Regions from separate parts of the Streptomyces sp. NPDC007162 genome, predicted to be linked through region 3. Evidence: riboswitches for the same ligand, from Rfam matches in the RefSeq annotation. Region 3 holds a riboswitch; each other region holds the start of a gene.
What was found. A riboswitch is a leader RNA that binds a small molecule or an ion and turns the genes downstream of it on or off. The one in region 3 is predicted to bind thiamine pyrophosphate.
Positions count from the first base shown of each region.

Region 1: linked by a shared signal. The riboswitch ahead of thiC (phosphomethylpyrimidine synthase ThiC) and the one ahead of thiO (glycine oxidase ThiO) in region 3 are both predicted to bind thiamine pyrophosphate.
Region 2: linked by a shared signal. The riboswitch ahead of ABZ646_RS02465 (thiamine ABC transporter substrate-binding protein) and the one ahead of thiO (glycine oxidase ThiO) in region 3 are both predicted to bind thiamine pyrophosphate.

Region 1 is NZ_JBEYFC010000037.1:2,864-5,125, forward strand. Features, by position in the region: gene thiC (phosphomethylpyrimidine synthase ThiC) at 1-1,041, opposite strand, end outside; TPP riboswitch at 1,034-1,211, opposite strand; gene ABZ646_RS06930 (YibE/F family protein) at 1,283-2,262, shown strand, end outside.
Region 2 is NZ_JBEYFC010000010.1:23,339-25,600, reverse strand. Features, by position in the region: gene ABZ646_RS02465 (thiamine ABC transporter substrate-binding protein) at 1-984, opposite strand, end outside; TPP riboswitch at 1,065-1,172, opposite strand; gene rlmN (23S rRNA (adenine(2503)-C(2))-methyltransferase RlmN) at 1,208-2,262, opposite strand, start outside.
Region 3 is NZ_JBEYFC010000024.1:33,173-35,434, reverse strand. Features, by position in the region: gene thiO (glycine oxidase ThiO) at 1-819, opposite strand, end outside; TPP riboswitch at 817-928, opposite strand; gene ABZ646_RS05140 (FAD-dependent oxidoreductase) at 1,062-2,262, shown strand, end outside.

The DNA.
Region 1 (2,262 bases), on a different contig from region 3:
GAGTTCCTCGAAGTTCTCGTACAGGAACGACTCCTTGTGGTGCGCGAGGCACCAGGCCGCCATGATCGAGCCGCCCCGCGAGACGATGCCGGTCTTGCGGTTCGCCGTGAGCGGGACGAACGGCAGTCGGACGCCCGCGTGGACGGTCATGTAGTCCACGCCCTGCTCGGCCTGTTCGATCACCGTGTCCTTGTAGATCTCCCAGGTCAGCTCCTCGGCCCGGCCGTCCACCTTCTCCAGGGCCTGGTAGAGCGGCACCGTGCCGATGGGGACGGGGGAGTTGCGCAGCACCCACTCCCGGGTGGTGTGGATGTTGCGGCCGGTGGAGAGGTCCATGACCGTGTCGGCGCCCCAGCGGGTCGCCCAGGTCATCTTCTCCACCTCCTCCTCGATGGAGGAGGTCACCGCCGAGTTGCCGATGTTGGCGTTGACCTTCACCAGGAACCGCTTGCCGATGATCATCGGCTCGATCTCCGGGTGGTTGACGTTGGCCGGCAGCACGGCCCGCCCCGCCGCGATCTCCGCACGGACGACCTCCGGCGGGACGTTCTCCCGGATGGCCACGTACTCCATCTCGGGCGAGATCTCGCCTCGGCGCGCGTACGCGAGCTGGGTGACCGCCTCACCGGTCCGGCCCCGGCGCGGCTGGCGCGGACGTCCCGGGAAGACCGCGTCCAGGTTGCGCAGCCCGCCGCGCGGCGCGGTGTGCTTGATCCCGTCGTCCTCGGGACGGACCGGCCGGCCCGCGTACTCCTCGGTGTCACCGCGGGCGACGATCCAGTTCTCCCGCAACGGGGGCAGCCCCCGGCGGACGTCGGTCTCGACGAGCGGATCGGTGTACGGGCCCGAGGTGTCGTAGAGGGTGACCGACTGCCCGTTGGTCAGGTGCACTTGACGGACCGGCACTCGCAGGTCGGGGCGCGAGCCCTCGACATAGCCCTTGTGCCAGCCCACGGACTTCCCGGCCCCCTGCGGCGCTTCACCCGTGGTGGGCTGTTCGTCCTGGCTGAAGGCAGGCGTGCGTGCGTCCTTGTTGGTCATGAGACCTACTCCCTACGCCGGCATTACCCGGTAACAGGTTCGGCGGTCGACGCAGCGGCTTCCGTGGAGCGGTGCTCCCTGTGGAACTTCACTTGTTCCACGTGAAACATCGCGAATACGGAGGTCAGCGCCCTCTCAGCCCGGTGCTCCGAGCTCCCGCGTGTGCAAAGGTGCCTCCACGCTAGCGTCAATTCGGGCGCGGTGAACAGGGGGCCCCTGCCGTTCTTGCGATGATCGGGCGGTGACCACGACACAGCAGCCCCCCTATCCGCCTTCTGACCCACGGCGCGGCAACGGCGCGGCAACGGGCGGCGAACCGGGCCACGGGGGCCATGGTGCCGGTGCCGGGCGTGCCCATGCGCACGAGCAAGGGCACGTCCACGGGCAGGGACACCAGCACGGCGGTGAGTACGGACACGGGTCCGGCCAGGAGCACGCTCCTGGCGACGCCCACAGCCGGACGGCCGGCGCCGGTCCGGGTCACGGACATGCCGGTACCGGCGGCGGACACGGCCACTCGCACAGCCACGGTCCCGCCGCCCCCGTCTCGAAGCATCTGCGCAAGGTCATCGCGGCGATCCTGATCCCCTTCACCGCCGCGGTGGTGGTCGGCCTGGTGGTGCTGTGGCCCGGCGGCGCCCCGCCGCACGAGCGCACCGGCGTCGGTTTCGACCGGCAGACGCAGGCGGCCACGGTCGCCAAGGTCGTCTCGGTCAGCTGCAAGTCGGTCAACGCCTCGGGGGGCGGTTCGACCGGTGACATCCCCACCACCGAGGGAGGGTCCGGCAAGCAGGAGGACGGCGGCACCTGCAAGAAGGCCACGGTCCGGGTCGACACCGGCAAGGACAAGGGCCGTACCTTCACCGAGATCGTGCAGCCCGACCAGTCACGGCAGTTGCACCAGGGCGAGAAGGTCGTGGTCGCCTACGAGCCCTCGGCGCCGAAGGATCTGCAGTACTCGGTCACCGATGTGAACCGGAAGTTCCCGATGGCGCTGCTGGCCGGGATCTTCGCATTCGCCGTCGTGGTGGTGGGCCGCCTGCGCGGGGTGATGGCGCTGGTCGCACTGGCCGTCAGCTTCATGGTGCTGACCCTGTTCATCCTCCCGGCGATCCTCCAGGGTTCGAATCCGCTGCTGGTGGCGGTGGTCGGGGCGAGCGCCATCATGCTGATCGCCCTGTACATGTGTCACGGACTGTCGGCCCGTACCTCCGTGGCGGT
Region 2 (2,262 bases), on a different contig from region 3:
CTGGGCCGCAGGACCGTACTCGGTGAACTCGGCAGGCACCGCGGCCCCCTTGACCACCGGGTACACGAACATGTTGAGCGGCATGTCCTCCTGGAACTCCTTGGAGACCAGGAAGTCGATGAGCGCCTTGCCGCCCTTGGTGTTCCCGGCGTTGCTCAGCAGTCCGGCGAACTCTATCTGCCGGAAGCAGGTGCCGGTCGCGACACCGGTGGGGGCGGTGCTGGGCTTCGGGTCGGCGTAGATGACCTCGGCGGGCGGCGACGAGGCGTACGACACGACGAGCGGCCGGTCCCCCTTGGCCTTCTTCCCGCCGGCCGAACCGGAGAACTCCTCGTTGTAGGCCTGCTCCCAGCCGTCGACCACCTTCACGCCGTTGGCCTTGAGCTTCTTCCAGTAGTCCGGCCACCCGCCGTCCCCGTACCGGGCGGCGGAGCCGAGCAGGAACCCGAGGCCCGGCGAGGAGGTGGCGGCGTTCTCCGTGACGAGGAGGTTCTTGTACTGCGGCTTGACGAGATCGGCGTACGACGCGGGCGGGGCCAGCTTGTGCTCGCTGAAGTACGCCTTGTCGTAGTTCACGCAGATGTCGCCGTAGTCGATGGGCGTCACCCGGTGCTTGGCGGCGTCGAGCTGGTACGCCGTTGCGACCTGGCCCAGGCCCTTGGCCTCGTACGGCTGGAACAATCCGTTGTCGAGAGCCCTGGACAGCAGGGTGTTGTCGACGCCGAAGAAGACGTCGCCCTGGGGGTTGTCCTTGGTCAGGATCGCCTTGTTGACGGCCTGTCCGGCGTCGCCGTCCTTGAGGACCTTGACCTGGTAGCCGGACTGCTTCTCGAAGTCCTTGAGCACGTTCTTGGAGACGGCCCACGAGTCGTGACTGACCAGGGTGACGGTCTTGGCGTCGGCGCCGGTGTCCGACGACGAGCACGCGGACAGCGTGACGAGACCGAGCCCGACGGCCGCGGCCACGAGGGTTCTGGTGTGCACTGGTGTTTTCCTCCTGGGGTGGACCAGGAAGAGACGCGGCCCTGCCCGTGAGCACGGGGCTCGCGGGCAGGGCGCAACAGCTTGAGTGATGACCGAACTTCCTACCCAGAATGACCTGGGCGAGGTTCAGAGGGTCTGCGGCCCGATTGCCGCACTCTCAGCGCTGTGGCGCTCCCCTGTCGGAATATGAAGATGTGGGTACGGCTGTGGATCCGCCCTCAGGCTACCGCTCCGTGGCCGCGAGCTGACCACAGGCCCCGTCGATCTCCTGGCCACGGGTGTCCCGGACGGTGACGGGAACACCGTGCGCGGCGATCGCCTCGACGAACGCCTTCTCGTCCTCGGGCCGCGAGGCGGTCCACTTGGAGCCCGGGGTGGGGTTCAGCGGGATGAGGTTGACGTGCACCGGCTTGCCCTTGAGCAGCCGGCCGAGCCGGTCACCGCGCCACGCCTGGTCGTTGATGTCCCGGATGAGCGCGTACTCGATGGACAGCCGGCGGCCGCTCTTCTCGACGTAGTCGAACCCGGCGTCGAGGACCTCGCGCACCTTCCACCGGGTGTTGACCGGGACCAGGGTGTCGCGCAGTTCGTCGTCGGGGGCGTGCAGGGAGATCGCGAGCCGGCACTTGAAGCCCTCGTCGGCGAACCGGTGGATGGCCGGGACGAGTCCGACGGTGGAGACGGTGATCCCGCGCTGCGAGAGGCCGAGCCCGTCGGGAGCGGGATCGGTCAGCGCCCGGATGGCGCCGACCACCCGCTTGTAGTTGGCGAGCGGTTCGCCCATCCCCATGAAGACGATGTTGGAGAGTCGCGCCGGTCCCCCCGGGACCTCCCCGTCCCTGAGCGCCCGCATACCGTCGACGATCTGGTGGACGATCTCGGCGGTGGACAGGTTCCGGTCGAGACCCGCCTGCCCGGTCGCGCAGAACGGGCAGTTCATCCCGCATCCCGCCTGCGAGCTGATACACATGGTCACCCGGTCCGGGTAGCGCATCAGCACCGACTCGACGAGCGTGCCGTCGAACAGCCGCCACAGCGTCTTGCGGGTGGTGCCCTCGTCCGTGGACAGATGCCGTACGACGGTCATCAGCTCCGGGAACAGGGCCTCCCGCAGCTTGTCCCGGGAGCCGGCCGGGATGTCCGTCCACTGCTCGGGGTCGTGCGCGTACCGCGCGAAGTAGTGCTGCGAGAGCTGCTTGGCACGGAACGGCTTCTCCCCGGCCTCGGCCACCGCGTCCTTGCGCTCGGCGGGCGAGAGGTCGGCGAGATGCCGCGGCG
Region 3 (2,262 bases):
GCCGACGACCAGCTCGCCGTTCTCCCTGGGCACCAGGTAGACATTGCCGCCCCGCACCACGGCCCGCACGGTCCGGCTGAGGAACGGCGCGTGGCGCGGGGGCACCGTCAGTCGCAGCACCTGCCCCTTCACGGGCCGCACCGGCGGCAGCACGTCGTCGGGGACGCCTGCCAGCCGCCCGCTCAGGCTCCCGCCCGCGAGCACCACCTGCCCGGCGCCCAGCGTCCGTCCCGCGCGCGTGACGGCGCCGGCCGCCCGCTCCCGTACGACGTCCAGCCGCTCGGCCCAGTCGCGGTGGAACACCACCCCGGCCCGCTCGCACGCCGTGACCAGGGCGGCCGCCAGCCGACGCGGGTCGATCTGGTGGTCGCCGTCGACCCGCAGCCCGCCGCGCACCCCGGGCGCCAGCATCGGCTCCAGGCGCCGGCACTCCCGCCCGGAAAGCCACTGCGAGTCCAGACCCGACTGCTGCTGCAGGGCGTGCAGTTCCCGCAGGTGGGCGCGGTCGTCGGCGTCCAGGGCGACCGCGAGCGTGCCGCAGCGCCGGTAGCCGAGGTCCTGGCCGGTCAGCTCGGTCAGCTCGGCGGCGAAGCCGGGATAACGGCGGGCGGAGGCCAGGTTGAGCCCCAGCAGGGTCTGCTCGCCGTGGTGCAGTTCGGTGACCGCGGCCAGCATCCCGGCCGCGACCTGCGCGGCCCCGCCGCCGGGCGCCGGGTCGACCACGGTGGTGGCGAGCCCGCGCTGAGCCGCCCGCCAGGCCGTGACCAGACCGATGATCCCGCCCCCGATGACGAGGACGTCGGACGTACGTGAGGACATGGGCGTCCAGCCCCTCCCTTCGCCGGCATGACCCGGATCAGGTTCGTACGGTCGGAGGCCGCCAGCCTCCCTCTCAGCCCGGTGCGTCCGGGCTCCCGCGTGTGCTTGTACGTCCGCCACCCTAGCCCGAGTCGTCCGGCGCGGTAAGGACGCCCTCGCCGGGCGCTGTGCAACAGGTCACGCGGCACGCCCCCTGACTGACTCTTTGTCAGTTGTCTATCGTTCTTGTCCATGGTGATCAGGTGAGCGGGCAGACGCAGCGACAGGGCACGTCACAGGAGCGGCGCGTGGTCGTCGTGGGCGCGGGCATGGCCGGGGTGCAGACCGCCGTCGCCCTGCGCGAGCGGGGTTTCACGGGCACGGTCACGCTGATCGGCGCCGAGCCGCACCAGCCGTACGACCGGCCGCCGCTCTCCAAGGCCGTGCTGCTCGGCAAGGCGGAGGGCTCGGCCTTCGAGGTCGACTTCGAGGCGCTCGGCATCGAGCTGGCGCTGGGCCGCGAGGCGGTCGGCGTGCGCACCGCCGACCACGAGCTGGACACCGAGGCGGGACCGGTGCCGTACGACGTCCTGGTGCTCGCGACCGGTGCCGAGCCGATCACGCTGCCCGGCACCGAGGGGGTGCCCGGCGTCCACCTGCTGCGCACCCTGGACGACGCCGAGCGGCTGCGGCCGGTGCTCGCCCGGCAGCACGACATCGTGGTGGTCGGCGCGGGCTGGATCGGCGCCGAGTTCGCCACGGCCGCGCGTGCCGCCGGCTGCGCGGTGACCGTCGTGGAGGCCGCCGACCGGCCGCTCGCCGGGGCCCTGCCCGCCGATGTCGCCGCGCCAATGGCCGCCTGGTACGCGGACAGCGGCACCGAACTGCGCACGCACGCGCGCGTGGCGCGCGTCGAACCCGGCGCGGTGGTCCTCGACGACGGCGCGCGGGTCCCCGCGGGCGCCGTCGTGGTCGGCATCGGCGCCCGCCCCGCCACCGGCTGGCTGGCCGGCTCCGGCATCGAGCTGGGCGCCCACGGCGACGTGATCGCCGACGACCGCCTGCGCACCGGCGCGCCGGACGTCTACGCCGTCGGCGACTGCGCGTCCTTCCCGTCCGGCCGCTACGGCGACCGCCTGCTGATCCACCACTGGGACAACGCCCTTCAGGGCCCGCGCACGGTGGCCGCCAACATCCTCGGCGAGTCCGACGCCGTCTACGACCCGGTGCCGTACTTCTGGTCCGAACAGTTCGGCCGCTTCGTCCAGTACGCGGGCCACCACGCGTCCGCCGACCGGATGATCTGGCGCGGCGACCCGACGGGCCCGGCCTGGAGCGTCTGCTGGCTCCGCGAAGACCGCCTGACGGCCCTCCTGGCGGTAGGCCGCCCCCGAGACCTGGCCCAGGGCCGCCGCCTGATCGAGGCGGGGCGCCAGATGAACCCGGAGGCCCTGGCCGACCCGG